4 regions of the Cytobacillus sp. FSL R5-0569 genome follow, and region 4 is predicted to be linked to each of the others. Evidence: riboswitches for the same ligand, from Rfam matches in the RefSeq annotation. Region 4 holds a riboswitch; each other region holds the start of a gene.
The links. A riboswitch is a leader RNA that binds a small molecule or an ion and turns the genes downstream of it on or off. The one in region 4 is predicted to bind cobalamin.
Positions count from the first base shown of each region.

Region 1 (2,206 bases), 180 kb from region 4:
AGGTTTTTTAGGGTATGAACAAAACTCAGGAATTGAAATAGTTATTTTGTAATGTTTTTTTAATAATCGTATTTCCTTATCTTTGCTAAAATGAAATGGATGAAATGACGCATTGTATCGTGTGTTTGTGATTTACATGTAGTTAGTATAAATTATTGCAGTAAAACGAAATAGTTGTGTGGTATGAGGGTAATAACAAAGGTGGTACAATTTAATTTGCTCTTCGTCTTTCTATTTTCAGTTCGGAGGTTTCTAAATTGCGAAAGAAAAATCATAGTGTTCGAGATCTCATCTATATCTTATTAAACGAAAAGGACCAGTCCGTTATTTCTTATGGAATTGAATTTTCTGAGTTTATGCAATCATTACAGAACAGGACAGGGCATCTTCTATTAGTGAAGCATCAGTATGATAATGGGGAACTGAATGTACATACCATGTTTGATTGGGTGGCTCATGAAGACCTGCCAGCACTAATAAATGAAGATGTTTATAGTTATGGTGATTTTTGCTGGATAGATTTCGAGGAGGAAGAATCGTTAAATGAATTGCCTGCTCAAGCAATTGCTGAGCTCCTATATCTTAGTCATGTAAAGGAGCATTTAAAGAAACCTTTCTATAACCATTTAAGCAATCGTTATTGTTATTTAGCGCATGATGACGGTTGGTTAAATAAGGTCTATTACCGAGACTGGCAGGACTTTTACAAAATGCTTGGCGACGTTGCTGCTATGAAGATGGAGCATTTAAAAGTAGAAAAATCTTTATTAGGCCTAAAAAAGAAAAAAACATATCCGCAAGTTCCAGAAGGCGCGTTAAGGGCATTAAGAAATTTAATGAAGGAAGGCCTGGTAATTTCTTTTGAACAGAGTGAGCAGACACGTACAAAAATTAATATACCGCTCTGGACAGTTGGAGATTTCACTAATATGGATGATATGTATGATGAGTTCGAAGCAATGAGGAAGGAAGCCACTCCAGACGCGAGATTGGTTTTTGATAAAAAACTGAAAGAATGGCAAGTAACTGATTCATAAAAATAATAATGCACCACAAAATATGATAAGGTATAATAAAATCGACAGAAAATTGTAGATTTAAGGAAATAGGTGTCAATTTTTGACTTAATAGGGGAAATTGGTGTAAAACCAATGCGGTCCCGCCACTGTAACTGGTTAATAAACAAAGAAAACTGCTATATATGTTGTATAGGAGGAGCCTTTGATTATAAACCATAAGCCAGGAAACCTGCCTATCTTCCATAAACACTGTAACCTACGAGGATAGGGGGTGTTTGGTAAGGCTTCTTTGTCGTGATTATTCCTTCCAAACATCTCCTACTAATGGGGATGTTTTATATTTTAAGGAGGGTCAATCATGAAGAAATGGTATTTATTTTTAGTCTCGATTCTACTATCAGCAGGTATTCTTGCTGGATGTGGGAATGACACAGCTGAACCGAAAAAAGATGGAGAAGAGAAGGTTGAAGAGAGTACTGAAACTAGCGCTTTTCCTGTAACATTAACGGATGCTGCGGATCAAGAAGTGGTGATTGAAGAGGAACCAGAAGCGATTGTTTCATTAATCCCGAGTAATACTGAAATCGCTTTCGAATTAGGGTTAGGTGAGAAGGTAGTCGGTGTATCTGATTTTGATAATTATCCAGAAGAAGTAGCTGATATTGAAAAAATCGGTGGACAAGAATTTAATGTAGAAGCAATTATTGCTTTAAATCCAGATGTTGTATTAGCACATAATTCAGGAGCGCATAATAGTACTGAAGGCTTAGATCAATTAAGAGATGCTGGTATTACTGTTCTTATTGTCAATGATGCACAGAATTTTGAAGAAGTATATGATTCCATAGAAATGATTGGTAAAGCAACAGGAGCAACAGAAGAAGCAAATCAAACAGTTGAGGAAATGAAAACCCGTTTGGCAGAAATTGAAGAAAAAGCAAAGTCTGTTGAAGAGAAAAAATCTGTCTTTGTAGAAATCTCTGCAGCTCCTTCTTTATATACTGCCGGTCAAAAAACATTTATTGATGATATGCTCAATTTGATCCAAGCGGAAAATGTAATTGAAGAAGAAGGTTGGCCACAAATTGACGAGGAAGCTGTCATCGAAAAAAATCCTGATGTGATTATCACTACATACGGGTATTATACGGAAAATGCGGTAGAAACCCTTTTAAGTCGAGAAGGTT
Region 1 is NZ_JBBOWW010000001.1:423,662-425,867, forward strand. Features, by position in the region: gene MKX78_RS02250 (hypothetical protein) at 258-1,037, shown strand; cobalamin riboswitch at 1,091-1,270, shown strand; gene MKX78_RS02255 (ABC transporter substrate-binding protein) at 1,378-2,206, shown strand, end outside.
Region 1: another riboswitch for cobalamin. It lies ahead of MKX78_RS02255 (ABC transporter substrate-binding protein); the one in region 4 lies ahead of metE (5-methyltetrahydropteroyltriglutamate--homocysteine S-methyltransferase).

Region 2 (2,206 bases), 2.1 Mb from region 4:
GCCTCATCTGTTACATGCCCAAGCATTTCAGAGCATCGCACTTTGTTTATGGCACATTCCATTGCGAATGCTTTTAAAGAGGTGATTCCTTCATCCGTTGGAGCTTGATCAATCATATCTGCTGTGCGATAAGCGGCACTTTCACTTGCATAAATAGATGTCACCATATCAGCTAATTTTTCTTGTATCAAAGTAAATTCAACCAGCGTTCTATTAAATTGTTGCCTCTCTTTCGCATAGTTTAGAGAAAAGTTGAAGGCTTGTTTAGCTGTGCCAATATTCGAGAAAGCTAGCTTCAATCTAGCAAGATTTAATATATTCATGGCAACTTGATGACCTTTTCCTTTTTCTCCTAGTATATTAGCGGATGGCACAACGACATCTTCCAGTATAAGTGTAGCTGTTGATGATCCATGAATACCCATCTTTTCTTCTTCTGCACCAATAGATACGCCTGCTATGTCTTTTTCAACACTAAAAGCAGTCATCCCGTCATTTGTTTGGCAAAATACAACAAACACATTTGCTATGTGAGCATTGGTAATCCATTGTTTTTCCCCATTTATTATCCAACTATCACTCTTGCTGTTGTAAATAGCTCTTGTTTTCGGTGAAAGTGCGTCCGATCCAGCTCCTGCTTCCGTTAAGGCATAAGCACCAATCCAATCCCCGGAGATGAGTTGTGGTAAATACTTTTGTTTTTGTGCTTCTGAACCAAAATAAACATACGGTAATGTGCCAACACCTACATGAATATTATACGAAACACTAAAAGCCCCACCGTATCCTATCTTTTCAGCTATAAGCCCGGATAATTTTTTACCAAGTGCAAACCCGCCATAATCCTCAGGTACATCAATAGCTAGTAGACCTAGTTCCCCTGATTTTTGAAACAGATTCTTAGCCACTTCATAGTTCTTTTTTTCTAATGAATCTATTTGGGGCAACACTTCATTCTTAATAAATAATTCTGCCGTTTGTGCAATGAGTTGTTCCTCTTCAAGAAAATCTTCAGGAGAAAAAATATCTCCCTTTTCTTCTAGCGTTTTTTTTAGCTTCGCCATCGTGCACTCCCTTTACATCTTTCTATCTCCTTTGATTGAGCGCTTGCTCAAATCAGTAGCAAGAAGCAAACCACCTTCAAACAAATAACAACTCCTGTTAAAAGAAGTTGTTAAGTAACGAGTGGACAAACAAATAAACATGTGTTGAGTAATATACATGTTCTTCTATCCGCACTTAACACCCCCTATCCGCGTAGGTAATGATGTTGGCTAAAACAGGCAGGTCTCCTGGCTTATGGTCGTGGCGGATTTGCTCCTTCCCCATTCAATAATGAATAAGTGGTTATGTACAATCCGCTCGCAAATACAGTTGCGGGACAGCACCGGAGTCTAACCGGTTTCCCTTTTAAGCTTGATGAACAAGCACCTGTTTAGTTAGCTATTTAGTTTTCACACTAACAATATATCAATTTTTCGGAAAATTTACAATTTATTTTTTAGAATATGTATTCTCAGCTTAAAATGATGAAAAAGTTAGGCTCTTTATCATTTTTCTTCCAACCACAATATAAGCTAGAGTCATTGATTAAATCCACTCCTATAACCCGAGTAGAAGAAAGCCTAATTCTTCATTTTGACTGATCGTTTGATGTAACATGAAAGGTTTATATAAATTTACCACCAAAAAGAGAAACACGCCTCCTAGAATGCAGAAGCGTGTTTTTCAAGTTTACTTAAATAAGTTAAGAAGTTTCTCGAAGAATCCTACTTTATCTTTTGTTTCTTTTACATCTTCTTTGTTATCTTTTGTTTTAATCTTATCTGTTTGGATGACAAATTGGACTAGTTCCAACTTTTCATTATTTTTATCTGATACAAAAGAAATTGGCTCATAATCAGATTTATCATATTGCGATATCATTTCATCAACTTCTTTTGTCACCTCATCAGGAATGTCTTTAGTTGCATCATGTAATTGTCCAGTTCCATTATGAAGCGAGCCAGCTCCTTTGGTTAGTTGCCGAGCTCCAGATAGAGAACCGCTAATTCCTTCATGGATGTCACTATATGATGTACTTAATTCAGAAACACCGCCTGTATAAGCAAGTAACCCTTGGTGGAATTGATTATAGTTAGATACCATTTCTTCAACACCAGATGTCAATTGTTTTAACCCTTCATCAATGTCAATTTGAAGAATA
Region 2 is NZ_JBBOWW010000001.1:2,388,373-2,390,578, forward strand. Features, by position in the region: gene MKX78_RS12275 (acyl-CoA dehydrogenase family protein) at 1-1,064, opposite strand, end outside; cobalamin riboswitch at 1,266-1,450, opposite strand; gene MKX78_RS12280 (YhgE/Pip domain-containing protein) at 1,735-2,206, opposite strand, start outside.
Region 2: another riboswitch for cobalamin. It lies ahead of MKX78_RS12275 (acyl-CoA dehydrogenase family protein); the one in region 4 lies ahead of metE (5-methyltetrahydropteroyltriglutamate--homocysteine S-methyltransferase).

Region 3 (2,206 bases), 800 kb from region 4:
CTCATATTCTTTTCTTCCTCCTTACAAATTGCTTTTAATACTATCAAAAATACGAATACATTCTTCTTGTTCCTCAGGTGTGATTCCCTCTAATATTTCCATTTCGAACTGATCAATCGGAATGCGGATTTTTTTGTATATGCGTTCACCTTCGTTCGTTATTTTCATTTTCTTTTCACGTTTATCCATGCTTGGGATTTTTTCTACATATCCATATTCCTCAAGCTGATTTATGGTCCTCGTAACTGTTGGCTTTTCGACACCTTGATATGCAGCAATCTCTACTAAAGTTGTTGGACCAAAATGGTAGAGATAATAAAGGATTGTCCACTGTGCCCGTTGTAATTGATGTTTCGTTAATAAGCTGTTTAGTCTATTCTCAAAAGGGCGATAAAGCATCATAAAGTGATGAAAGAACCTTTGGCTAGCAATAATAATATTCACCTCATTTAAAATAGTTATCAATGGTAACTAATATACTATAACAAAAAGCCGTCTTGTCTGTCTATGGGCGATAGATTTTTTTCTGTAAAATGGTAAATGTTATGTTAAAATTGTATTTCTTTTAAGAGATGTTTGTAGGCGACATTTAAATTGTTATAATAACAAGTGTTAGTTAAAAGTGAAAAGTAGTACAATTAAGAAAATAATTGTCAATTTTCTAAAATATTGATATATTTAAATAGAACAATTGAATATTTTCAAAAATAGGTGTAAATAGAATGCTCGCTTGTCTATTTACTTAAAAGGGAAGTACGGTTGGATTCCGTCGCTGTCCCGCAACTGTATTTGCGAGTGATATGAAAGATACCACTGTTTCCTAAAAATGGAGATGGGAAGGTTTCGTATCATGTTGACCATAAGCCAGGAGACCTGCCTGTTTAGTGTAAACATCAATTCCTACGTGGATATAGGAGGTGTTAAGTACGGGTAATGAATACATGCCAAGGTCGCATGTTTATTTTAGTATTCGTTTGAACTTAACAACTTCTTTCTAGAAGTTGTTTTTTTAATGGATTGATATGGTAAAAAGGTGAGCAAGAACGGAGGAAAAAGCTTTGTTTGGAACCGTTCCTTATTATGTGAACATAATGAAATCAACGATCATGATGAACAGCTATTCTGCTGAGAGTTATAGTTTAAAAAGAGTATTAGATCAGTATAAAGAAGACATCCGAACACTCTCTGTAGAAGAAGAGAAGATCCAAATATATTTAAGGAATGCTGAAAGGGCTTACAGCATTGTCAGGCATGATGTAATTGGATGGGAGGAAAATGATTGTGAGCATGGAGGAGAAGTATATACCAGGGTTAGAGGGAATCATAGCTTCTGAGACCAGCATCTCATTTTTAGATACTGTTCATGGAGAGATTGTCATAAAAGGTTATGACTTAATTCAACTTTCAAAAACGAAAAGCTATTTAGATATTATCCATTTACTTCTAGAAGATCAATTACCAACAGACGAGGAAAAAAATTCATTAGCTAATACGTTAAAGTCCTATTATGAAATACCAACGGCCGTAATGGAGGTTTTTACTCATTTACCAAAAGGAACACATCCAATGGATGGGCTCCGCACTGGCATCTCAAGCTTGGCTGGATATGATTCGACCTTAGATGATAGGTCGAAGCAAGCAAATAAAGAAAGAGCTTATCGTCTACTTGGCGGAGTTCCGACAATTGTAGCTAACAGTTATCGTATATTACAAGGTCTGGAGAGAATTGAACCGGATAAATCCCTATCATATAGTGCCAACTTTTTCTATATGTTAACTGGTAGAGTACCTTCCGATTTAGAAGAAAGAGTATTTGACCAATCATTACTTTTATATAGTGAACATGAAATGCCAAACTCAACATTTGCAGCAAGAGTAATTGCTTCCACGCAATCCGATCTATTTGGAGCGTTAACGGGCGCAGTTGCAAGTTTAAAAGGTAGCTTGCATGGCGGTGCAAATGAAGCGGTTATGTACATGTTGAATGAAGCGGAAAGTGTCGCTGGCGTGGAAGGTCTCTTCTATAAAAAACTATTTAAAAAAGAAAAGATTATGGGCTTTGGTCATAGAGTTTATATGAAAAAAATGGACCCAAGAGCATTAATGATGAAGGAAGCTCTACAGGAGTTATCCATACAAAATGGAGATGATTCGTTGCTTCGAAAATGTGAAGCAGGAGAAAGAATCATGGAAGTTGAGAAAGGGC
Region 3 is NZ_JBBOWW010000001.1:1,039,717-1,041,922, forward strand. Features, by position in the region: gene MKX78_RS05450 (MFS transporter) at 1-5, opposite strand, end outside; gene MKX78_RS05455 (MarR family winged helix-turn-helix transcriptional regulator) at 22-465, opposite strand; cobalamin riboswitch at 693-895, shown strand; gene MKX78_RS05460 (hypothetical protein) at 1,059-1,334, shown strand; gene mmgD (citrate synthase) at 1,279-2,206, shown strand, end outside.
Region 3: another riboswitch for cobalamin. It lies ahead of MKX78_RS05460 (hypothetical protein); the one in region 4 lies ahead of metE (5-methyltetrahydropteroyltriglutamate--homocysteine S-methyltransferase).

Region 4 (2,206 bases):
CTTCTCACTTCCTGTGTTTGTGGGAAGCTTCCAATCGTTGTTGTAGGTAGGAGTGGTAGTTGGAAGGCTGTTTTTTGTGTTGCTTGACGAACAGAATAAGGTGTTTCGCGCTCTGCTAGTGATGATGGTAAGTTTTGAATGGCTGTTTGTACTTGTTGATTGTTTCTAATAGAAGATTGATTTAGTGCCCCGATAGCAGTTCGTCTCTCGTTTATCTCATCTTGGATTTGCTCTTTTCCTTCTCTTATTCCTTTCGTTAGCACTACGATTTCTTGTAATTTTTCATCAGCAAAGGTGAGTGCGGTCTTTAATGTATGATCTAGTGTTTCTTCAATTTTGACTGTAACGGGTACATGCAATAAGCTGGATGAAGGCTGGATGATTAAGCGATCTTTCGGAACAATTGCTGTAATTTCTTCTAGAAGAGAGAGCTTATTATCAAGTTTGGCGCCCCAGATATTACGGCCATCGATGACACCTGCAGCTAATACTTTATCACTTGGGAAGCCGAATTTTTGTAAGGAAGCGAGGTTTTGACCTGCATCATGGACAAAATCAAGGCCGATCGCTTGCACAGGTAATGAGGTAACAGCTTCATAATAAGTGATGCTTTCAAAATACGTTTGTAAAATGATATTTATCTGTGGTGCTGCCTGGTGTAATGTTTGGTAAACTGCTTGATAGAGTGAGATGTCTTCTTCTGTGAGGGTAGTTGCTAAAATAGGTTCATCGATTTGTACCCACAAGGCACCTTCTTGCTGTAATTCTTTTAAAATTTGTGCATAAAGAGGAACGAATTGATTGACGATTGATTTGAATTCACTTTCTTTATAGCCTTTTGATAATTTCACAAACGTAATCGGGCCCAAGATAACCGGTTTCCCGTCGATTTCAAGCTTCTCTTTTCCTTCTTTATAAAAGGCAAGTGGCCGGTTTTCAGCAAGTGTTGGCGTGAGGTTGTTGAGTTCTGGCACGATGTAGTGATAGTTTGTGTTAAACCATTTGGTCATTTCAGCTGCCACGGCATCTTTGTTCCCTCTGGCAATATCAAAATACGTTTCGATATCAACCTTCCCACCTCTGTATGTAAAACGCTCAGGAACAAGTCCAAACATCACAGCTGTATCAAGGACATGATCATACAGTGTGAAATCGCCAACCGGGATGAGATCAACGCCAAGTTGTTTTTGCTTCTCGAGAGAGGATAAACGAATGACTTCCATTTGTTGCAGAAAAGTCTCTTTATTCAACTTACCACTCCAAAATTGTTCTAGAGCTTTCTTCCACTCCCGCTTCTCGCCAATTCTTGGATAACCTACATTTGAACTTTTTACTTCAGTCAATTTAAACACTCCTTTAGATTGTATTTTCTCAACAAAAAATCTCTCTATTTATTATTAAATGAGAGATTCATACGCAATATTAACTAGAGTTGAGACCATTTGATTTGCTCAACACGTATTCATCACTCCTCTCTATGCATCCGTAGAGTCTAAGTGCAAACAACAGACAGGTCTCCTGACTTCGGATTATCGCTCGTTATCCCTTCCCATTTCTATTATGAAATAGTGGTCAATGATAAGTCGCTCTCCTTCACAGTGGCGGGACCGTGCCGGCATTCCACCGGGCTTCCCTTTTAAGCAATCATGCATCTGTTGCCTTTGTTATTAAGTTTTGAAAATACAAAAGACCTCTCTAATTAAAAATAGAGAGGTCTTTATCCTCTCTTATTTGCCAAAGCTATTACACTTTGCAGGAATTAGCACCTTTTTAACAAATAATTGTTAAAGGTTGCTGGGTTTCATCGGGCCAGTCCCTCCACCTCTCTGAATAAGAGAATTACATATTTATAATATTTTGAATTTTAAAGATAGATTAGCATAATAAATGGAAGCTGTCAAAATAAATTCTTCATCAGTGATATATATCATCAGATTCAAGCCACTTGCGAAATTTATGTAGATGGTAATAATGCTTGCCATTAAGAATGACTTTTGGTGCGTGAGGATGCTTCTGTAATAGATCCTTCATGTCTGCTTCACTTAAATAAAAGTAAAGATGAAGGTGGCTTTGCTCCACAAGTAAATGATTCATATTACCTTCATTTTTACTACTAAATTGCTTCAACCCATTGCCTATGAAATAGCCAAGTAATGCTAAACCGACGGCAATCCAAATAAAATTCAACTCGAATTCCAATTTGTAA
Region 4 is NZ_JBBOWW010000001.1:239,269-241,474, forward strand. Features, by position in the region: gene metE (5-methyltetrahydropteroyltriglutamate--homocysteine S-methyltransferase) at 1-1,343, opposite strand, end outside; cobalamin riboswitch at 1,492-1,671, opposite strand; SAM riboswitch class I at 1,725-1,837, opposite strand; gene MKX78_RS01290 (DNA-binding protein) at 1,915-2,199, opposite strand.